2 regions of the Caballeronia sp. KNU42 genome follow, and region 1 is predicted to be linked to the other one. Evidence: predicted binding sites of a transcription regulator. Region 1 holds the regulator's gene; the other holds the start of a gene.
What was found. Region 1 encodes FliA, which starts transcription of late flagellar genes. Its sites were predicted from a motif close to CTAAAGTTTNNNNNNNNNNNGCCGNTA; they were not measured.

Region 1 (4,663 bases):
TGGGCCCGACGGGCGTGGGCAAGACGACCACCACCGCCAAGCTCGCCGCGCGCTGCGTGATGCGCTTCGGCGCCAGCAAGGTCGCGCTGCTCACCACCGACAGCTACCGGATCGGCGCGCACGAACAACTGCGTATTTTCGGCAAGATCCTCGGGGTATCGGTGCATGCGGTGAAAGACGCAAGCGACCTGCAACTCGCGCTTTCGGAACTGCGTAACAAGCACATCGTGCTGATCGACACCATTGGCATGAGCCAGCGCGACCGTACTGTCTCCGATCACATCGCCATGTTGTGCGGCGCCGGCCATCCGGTGCAGCGCCTGCTGCTGCTGAACGCAACCAGCCACGGCGATACGTTGAACGAAGTCGTGCAGGCCTATCAGAGCAATCCGGACCAGGCGCCGCTCGCGGGCTGCATCCTGACCAAGCTCGACGAAGCCACGAACCTGGGTGGCGTACTCGACACCGTGATCCGCTACAAGCTGCCCGTGCATTACGTATCGACGGGTCAGAAGGTGCCGGAAAACCTGTACGTCGCGACCAAGCGTTTCCTGATTAAAAGCGCCTTCTGCATCCCGCGCGACGGCTCGCCGTTCGTGCCGCAAGACGATGATGTGCCGCCGCTCCTGTCCGCGCTCTCAGCGCGCGCTTCCACCGAACTGCATGAGGTTCACTTTGGATAAGTTCGTGTCCGATCAGGCTGAAGGCTTGCGCCGTCTGCTGACACGCAACGGCTCCCGGGTCGTGGCGGTGTGCGGCGCCCCGGCAGGTGGATTGGGGGGAACCGGCAATACCTCGACGGTCGTCAACCTCGCCTGCGCGCTCGCCGCGCAAGGTAAGGATGTGCTGGTAATCGATGAGCGCCATAACGCGTTGTCGGTGAGCCGGCTGGCGAAGGTGCCCGACAACGGCGCGCTGGGCGCCGTGTTGTCCGGCAAGCGTTTCTTGCAGGACGCCGTCACGCGCACGCCGTTCGGCTTTTCGGTGATCGCCGCGCCTCGCGACGAACGCATCAGCCAGGACGCCGCGCATTGCCGGGTGCTGCTCGACGGACCCGCCGATGTGGTCCTGATCGATACCCAGCTTGACCGTAGCGGCGCGTTGTCGAATCTGGCCGTGCAAGCGCACGACTTCGTGATCGTGACGCGCGTAGCGCCTGCCGCGATCACCGAGGCGTACGCCTGCATCAAGCGTCTGCATTACGCACACGCTATCGGGCGGTTCCGGGTCGTCGTGAATCACGTGAAGAACGGCGCCGATGCGCAAATCGCTTTCGATAACCTCGCGGGCGTCGCCGGCCGCTATCTCGCGGTGCAGCTCATGCCGGCGGGCTGCGTGGCTGAAGATCCGCGCGTGGCGCGGGCGCACGAGCTGTCGCGTTGCGCGGTGGAAGCATTCCCGGCGACGGCAGCGGCCCGGGATTACCGGCAGATTGCCGCTGAATTGCAGTACTGGCCGATGCCGCAAGCGTCGCAGTTTGAATGGCCCGTGCAGTCCTTGCGAGCGGAAACGCAGCAAGAGGTAGAGCGTTCGATCAACTCCGGCGCGGTACGTCGCGCCGAAACGCCATTGATGCAGCGCGCGATGAGCAGTCCCGCGTCCGTGTGATGCCGCAAGAGAAGGAACAAGGTGAATGCGATGTATAACGCCCAGGGAAAACTGTCACAGTCGGAAGTCCTGACCCGCTACGCGCCGCTGGTGCGCCGGCTCGGACTGCAGCTCGTGGCGAAAATGCCGGCCAGCGTCGATCTGGACGACCTGATCCAGGCCGGCATGATCGGCTTGCTCGATGCGGCCGGCCGCTATAAGGAAGATCAGGGCGCTCAGTTCGAGACCTACGCCAGCCAGCGGATTCGCGGCGCGATGCTCGACGAGTTGCGCGCCAACGACTGGCTGCCGCGCAGCATGCGCAAGACCTCGCGCGAAGTGGAGTCCGCTGTGCACAAGGTCGAGCAGCATCTCGGCCGGTCCGCGAGCGAACAGGAAGTGGCCGAGCACCTGAACATGCCGCTGATTGAATACCAGGCCATGCTGCAGGATCTGCATGGCAGCCAGTTGATCTATTACGAAGACTTCGACCGGTCTTCCGATGACGAGCCGTTTCTCGACCGTTATTGCGTCGATAAAGCCGACCCGCTGTCCGCGTTGCTCGACGGCAGCTTGCGCTCGGCGCTGGTTGACGCCATCGATAAATTGCCGGAACGCGAAAAGCTGCTGATGAGCTTGTATTACGAGAAGGGCTTGAACCTGCGCGAAATTGGCGCGGTGATGGAAGTCAGCGAATCGCGTGTGTGCCAGTTGCATAGCCAGGCTGTTGCACGGCTGCGGGCGAAGTTGCGGGAACAGGCTTGGTCGGGCGTGGAAGCTTGAGCCCCGGCAGATAAACGTAGTTCAGGTTTCGAAATCCGCGCTGTCGGCGAATACTGTCTGGCCCTTGCCTCGCGCCTTGGCGCGATACATTGCACGATCCGCTGCGCGCATCAGCGCGGCAATATCCGTGTAACCGGGGCTCAGGTCCGGCGAGATCAGGCACGCGCCAATACTCGCCGATACATTCATCACCCGGTCCTGCACCGACTTCATTTCCGCCAGCACCGCGTGTACGCCGTTCGCCACCGTCTGCACGGCGTGGTTGCCGGTCACGTGCCGCGCCAGTACGACGAATTCGTCGCCGCCGAGGCGCGCGACTGTGTCGGTGGTTCTTACTCTTCTTGCCAGCAGCGCCGCGAAAGTTTGCAGCACGACGTCGCCGACTTCGTGGCCGTAGGTATCGTTGACTTCCTTGAAGCCGTCGAGATCGATCAGCAGCAGCGCGGTCGCGCCTTCCTGTCCCGTCGATATCGCCATCACCGCCCGGCCGATGGTCTGTTCCAGCATGTAGCGGTTGCTCAAGCCCGTGAGGGGATCGGTACCGGCCTTCAACGCGAGGTCGCGGTTCGCGCTGCCCAGGCGGCCGATCAGCACCGCGAGATAGATCGATGCCCCAAGGACGCTTAGGCCAATCCCGAGCGCCGCGAGCTGATTGATCATCCACCAGGGCTGCAGGACGGACAACGCGACGATACCCAGTAGCGCCGTTCCACACGACAACGCCAGCGTGCGCTTGCCGTAACGCCCGGCCGCGCCGATCAGAAAAAGGAAAACGGCCCACAGCATGGGCAAGGTGAGCGCGCCTCCGGCGCCGAGAACCACGGTGAGCAGGACCTGATCGGCGACCGTTGTGCAAGCGAGGCGCAGATCCGACTGCCGCTGCATTTTGCTGATGATTAGCCGGGTCGCGACGCCATAGATCAGGCAGAGCGCGAGCGCATGGAAACTGGCGATGGCGGCGGGCGTCGGATCGAACCACGCCAGCACACCGTAGACTGCCGCTGCGAGGCCGCCCAGTATGACTCGCAGCGTCGCCTGCTCTTTTTCCGGATCGTGATGCGGCGACCACACGTAACCGCGCTGCCGGTGCAAGGGGTCCTTCGCCTGCCCCATTCTGAATCTCCCTGATGTGATGTCGAAGGTGATGCCGAAGTGCTGATCGATGCCGCGTTTTCTGCAGTTTTTCTGCCGTTTTTCTACAGTGCCTGCGTGTTGCAGAATTGCAATCGTACTGCGTCGTTGAAAAGTGACCGAAAAGCGCACGAATCGGCTAGATTCATGGCTGATTAATGCTGACTTGTTGCGATCGATTTCGAACGGAGCGGGATGCATTCAGCACGTTAGGGTGTTTTGGCGGCTTGCGGTTCTGTCCGGCTTCATTTCGAATCGATGTTTGTCGGGTTGGTTGATCGTTAGTTGATCGTTATTTACTAAGCAGGTTTTTCGACGTCCGATGCAACCCTCTGAATTTGCTTCTTCCGCTGGCAGCGTGAGTGCTGCCGATGACGCCCACTCCGTGCCCGATGCCGCGCTGCTCGGCGAATGGCTGCCTGTCTGTAATAGCGCCGATGTGCCCGCCGGGGAATTGCGTGGGTTTGTGGTGGCAGGGGAGCGGCTGGTGGTCTGGCGCGACGCATCGGTATCTGACGATCCGGCAGCGCAGCCCGATATTTCCACCGATGTCCACGTCTGGCGCGACCGTTGTCCGCATCGTGGAGCGCAGTTGTCGATGGGCTCGGTGACGGGCGGCTTGCTTGCGTGCCCGTATCACGGCTGGCGCTATGACGTCGATGGCCAATGCATCCACATTCCCGCCAATTCTTCGATACGCCCCGCGAAGCGCGCTTGCGCGCGGACGTATCGCGTGGAGGAGAAATACGGCGTGGTGTGGACGTGCCTCGGCGAGCCCTCGCGTCCGCTTGATTTCTTTCCGGAGTACGACACGCCCGGTGTGCGCCGGATCAATCTTGCGGCGCAGATAGTGCGTTCATCGGCGCCGCGCGTGGTCGAGAATTTCCTCGATATGGCGCACTTCCCGTTCGTGCATACCGGCATTCTCGGCGATGCATCGCACGCAGAAGTGCAGGATTACGAAGTGATTGAAACGGAGGGAGGGCTTGAAGCGCGGCAGTGCCGGTTCTGGCAACCCGCTGGGTTGCCGGGACAGGAGGGCGTGGATATTGACTATGTGTATCGAGTTAAACGGCCGCTGGTGGCGAGTTTGTCGAAAGCGGCGCAGCACGGTGCGGGCGCGTTGCATCTGTTGCTGGTGGCATCGCCGGTGAGTGAAACG
Region 2 (4,663 bases), on a different replicon from region 1:
CTCACGTATTACGGCATGGTGTTCGTGCTGAGCCTGTACCTGCAGCGCGTGCTTGGCCATACCCCTTTGGAAACCGGGCTCGCGTTCCTGCCGCTCACCGGGGGGTTCCTGTTGTCGAATCTCGCGAGCGGCGTAGTCGTCGCGCGCTTCGGCTCGCGCTTGCCGATGATCGTTGGCGCATTGATCGATGCAACCGGTTTTGCCGCGCTTCTTTTCGTCAATGCGTCCACGCCCGTGGTTGCATTGCTGCTGCCTTTCCTGCTGATTCCGACGGGCATGGGACTCGCCGTTCCCGCGATGACAACCGCCGTGTTGGGCACGGTTGCGCCGGATCGGGCAGGCACGGCGTCGGCTGTGCTGAACACCGCGCGGCAAGCAGGCGGCGCGATAGGCGTCGCCGCGTTTGGCGCGTTGGCGAGTCACTCGGGCATGGCGGAAAGCGCGCAGATCGTGACAGGTGTCAAGGCGTCGGCGGGGGCATCGGTGGCGTTGTTGTTATTCGCCGCCGTCCTCGCGTGGCGGGCGCTCGATAGCAAGCGTGCAAAGGACGATAAAGCACCGCAGGCGATATCGGTTAAATGTGGCTCGGGGGCGCGCCACTGAGCGTGACGCAAGCACGCCAAGGGCGCCGGGAACGCTCGTTGCGTCCGGTTTGTTACACGCACTTCCCGTGCAACGCGCGGTCCGCCGACCGCTAGTGAGGAACAGGACATGTCCACGCCGCCGCCGGACCCCACCTACCTGCCGATCGAACCCGATCCCGATGAATTGCTCGACCCCGATTCACCGCCGCCTCCGGACGATCCCGACTCACCCGATGGTCCGGATTCAGCAACGCCGCTGGTACCTGCGGATCCGAACAACGGTACACCGCGTCTTTGATTTTGCAGTCCCGGATCAGCAGAAAAATGCCCGCCTGTGTTTAACCGGCGGACATTTTTTCGGCTGGGCTTTGTGGTCTTTTATGGCCTTTTTTTGGGGCCGATGACGCGCAAATCAAAGGGTCGTTGTCAGGATTTCGCCCGATGCGAGCGCTCGTTCGATCAACCCTTCCTGCTGTGCCTTGCGCACGGCTTCAGCGACGAACGTTTCCGGCGCTTCGACCTCGGCCTTGATCGCGCCGATGATCCCTGAAGCCTCGACAATCACCAGCGACTTCGCCGAATCCGCCCGGCTGATGATGACGCGTTGCGGGCTGCCGCCGTCTGCGATGGTTGCACAGAATTGCTCCGGCTTGCCATCGATGGTTTGTTCGAAAGTTTGAATCATCGCGAGGGTTCGCCTGTAGTAATGGAGGTCGAGCCAGGGCACGCATAAAACGTTCCGCACCCTGTTCGTTTATTGTTAATCATCTGATGATTAACCAACGCGTCTGTCTTCAGCGTTATTCCGAAGACCGTTGAACCTCCAATTTCTCGTAGCCTCGTTCAACAAATCACATCGCTTCGGTCCTCGCAACACGCTCTGTCAAAGTAACTTTTGCCGTGTTAATTAAGCCCCGGGAGAAAAGATACCTTCGTCCTACCCTAAATCTGCCGCCTCGCTTGCCGTTAAGGTCTAGGACAGCTTTATTCAAACGAAGCCCAACAAAATCAAGCGGAGAGAGCATGTTTGTTGTCATTGGCTGGGTCGTGGTCATCGGGTCGGTGATCGGCAGTTTCCTGGGCGTAGGCGGTCATCTGGCCGCACTGTTCCAACCCTTCGAGTTGCTGTGCATCTTTGGCGCAGCAATAGGTGCGTTCGTCGTTTCGAATCCTGTGGCGACGCTCAAGAAGACGCTCAAGGCCATCCCCACTGCGTTCAAAGCGGGCGGCTACTCGAAGGAAAAGTACGTGCAGCTCATCGCGCTGCTGTACGAGCTGCTTCAGAAGGCGCGCAAGGAAGGGATGATGGCGCTAGAGGTCGACGTGGAAGCGCCGGAGAATAGCCCTACGTTCAAGAAGTACGAACACGTGCTGAACGATCATCATCTGCTGGAATTCATCGTCGACTACCTGCGCATGATGTCGAGCGGCAACATCAACGCGCTCGAGATGCAGGACCTGATGGACGAAGAACTCGAGACGCATCACACGGAGACAGCGCTGGCAGGCGGCGCCATCCAGAAGATGGCCGACGGCCTGCCCGCGTTCGGTATTGTCGCGGCCGTGATGGGCGTCGTGCATACCATGGGTTCGGTGGGCGCGGCGCCCGCGATTCTTGGCGAAATGATCGCAGGCGCGCTGGTCGGCACCTTCCTCGGCATCCTGCTCGCTTATGGTTTCTTCGGGCCGCTCGCCGATCTGCTGGCTGCAAAAGGACAGGCCGAAGCCAAGCCATTCCAGTGCGTGAAGTCCGTGCTGCTCGCGTCGATGAACGGCTATGCACCGGCGATCGCTGTTGAGTTCGGGCGCAAGGTATTGTTCACCGTGGATCGCCCGACCTTCAAGGAACTCGACGAAGCCGTCCGCGCCACCAAGCAGACGAAGTCAGCATGACGAGCCTGTCCCGCCCGGCGCGCATCCCCCGCATAGCGCACATGACCCAAAGGTTCGCTCATGGCTGACAACTCCTCTCGCGACCCCATGCAGTCGGTGCTTTCGCCGACCGTGGTAGTGAAACGCAAGAAGAAATCCGGACACGGCGGCCATCATGGCGGCGCATGGAAGATCGCCTACGCGGACTTCGTCACGGCCATGATGGCGTTCTTCCTGCTCATGTGGCTGCTCGGCTCGACCTCGAAGTACGACAAGCAGGGGATTGAAGACTATTTCAACGCGCCACTGTCGACGGTATTCGGCGGCAAGGACGGCAGCGGCGCCGCACGCTCGAGCGTGATCCAGGGCGGCGGGCGCGATCTCTCCAGTTCGCGTCCGGGAGAGGCGACCAAGAGCCAGACACAGCCGTTGCCGAAGACGACCGTGCGCGCGGCCGCGGAAGCGGCCGCGAAGGAAGACGCGCAGCGCCTGAAGCAACTCAAGCAGAAGCTCAGCGCGTTGATCGAACGCACGCCGGCGCTTGCCGCGTACAAGGATCAGATCCGCATCGACATCACGAGCGAAGGCTTGCGCATCGAGATCGTCGACTCACTCAAGCGGCCGATGTTCCCTTCAGGCAGCGCGAAGCTGGAATCGTACGTGGTGACCATCCTCGGGCAGATCGGCTCCTCGCTCAACGACGTGGACAACCGCGTGTCGATCGCCGGACACACGGACGCCGTGCCGTACTCGGGCGGTCAGGCAGGTTATTCGAACTGGGAGTTGTCGAGCGAACGGGCAAACGCTGCACGCCGCGCGTTGATTGCAGGGGGGATGAACGAAGGCAAGATCCTGCAAGTGCGCGGACTCGCCGATGTATTGCCGCTCAACAAGGCCGTCGCCGACGAACCGACCAACCGGCGCATCAGCATCCTGGTGCTGAACAAGGCGGCTGAACAGACCTTCTTCGCGGACGGCGGGCGCACTGCCGTGGATGAATCGCAACCGGCCAGCTCAACGATTCCAGCGGCCGCTGGGTCGAAGGTGGCAAGTTCAATCATTCCTGCGGCTGCCGGATCGAAGGCGGCAAGCAGCGTGATCCCTGCGGCCATGCTGTCGAAGCCCGCAAGCGCCGCGTCTTTGGCGGCCGTCAGGTCCCAGATCACAGATGCCGTGACTTCGGCGCAAGCGGCCGAGCACCCGGCGAAGCCGCTTGCTGCGCCGGCAACCGCCACGGCCGCCTTAAAAGGCTAGCACGCTGCAGTGAGCGGCGGCGATCCGCCAGCCGCTCTGCGTCTCCACCCACATGCGCGTGTAGCGCAAGTCGGCCGAGAGCGGCACCCCGCCAAATTGGCCGGCGAGCGCCGCATGCGTGAGCGTCACCGCGCTCTTGTCGTACACGCGCACCGTCTGTTCCTTGATCTCCAGCCGCTCGATCCGCTGTATCCCATGGCGATGCGCGTTCAGGTCGTCGGCCTTACTCCACACCCTGCCTGTTGCATCGACGAACGTGAGGTCGTCGGCTAGCAGCGCATCGAGCACATCCACGTCCGATGCAAGCATGGCATCCCGCAATCGCCCTTCCAGTTCCGCAATCACGCTCTCTGTCATCGCTTCGTTCCTGGCTTGAAGGTGAGCCGCCAGCATAGCGCAATGACTTGCTGAAGCATGCTCCCGCGCCCTCCCCGCATAGCGTCCGAAGCCCATCGACGAGCGGCATTGTCAGGGTCGATACGTCAGCCAATTAGTCGTCGTGCAACCGCTCCAGAACCTTACCGGAAGTATTTTTTCTGTAGTCGTTGCTTAAAAACAACTGTCATCTACCTTACACACGGCTTAGCTAAAGTCCGCCCGTCGCCAGCTACGGACCGTCAGAGTCCGATGCCGCGCATCACTTGTTTGCACGAACTTAGTTGCGTCATTCATTCGCGTCAATCATTTGTATCGCTTACTCACACCCACGCTCAGGGAGAACGTTTTGAACCGTAAAACACTGCTCGCCACTGCTGCAACGGCGGCATTCGCTGCATTTGCTACTTCCGCTCAAGCTCAAAGCAGCGTCACGCTCTACGGCCTCATCGACGCCGGTATCAGCTATGTGAACCACAGCGCTGCGGGCACGGGCAGCTCGAAGAATTTCAAGTATGACGATGGCGTGTCGCAAGGCAGCCGTTGGGGCCTGCGCGGTGCTGAAGACCTGGGCGGCG

Region 2: a site for FliA is predicted at 1,527-1,553, ahead of motA (flagellar motor stator protein MotA). Genes of this name have one in related genera too.

Annotation. Positions count from the first base shown of each region.
Region 1 is NZ_CM132388.1:2,866,466-2,871,128, forward strand. It holds gene flhF (flagellar biosynthesis protein FlhF) at 1-683, shown strand, start outside; gene ACSOSP_RS12895 (nucleotide-binding protein) at 676-1,608, shown strand; gene ACSOSP_RS12900 (RNA polymerase sigma factor FliA) at 1,639-2,370, shown strand; gene ACSOSP_RS12905 (diguanylate cyclase) at 2,392-3,483, opposite strand; gene ACSOSP_RS12910 (Rieske 2Fe-2S domain-containing protein) at 3,824-4,663, shown strand, end outside.
Region 2 is NZ_CM132390.1:1,472,178-1,476,840, reverse strand. It holds gene ACSOSP_RS37885 (MFS transporter) at 1-603, shown strand, start outside; gene ACSOSP_RS37880 (hypothetical protein) at 712-882, shown strand; gene ACSOSP_RS37875 (hypothetical protein) at 997-1,269, opposite strand; gene motA (flagellar motor stator protein MotA) at 1,608-2,477, shown strand; partial or broken gene motB (flagellar motor protein MotB) at 2,538-3,491, shown strand; gene ACSOSP_RS37860 (nuclear transport factor 2 family protein) at 3,699-4,067, opposite strand; gene ACSOSP_RS37855 (porin) at 4,435-4,663, shown strand, end outside.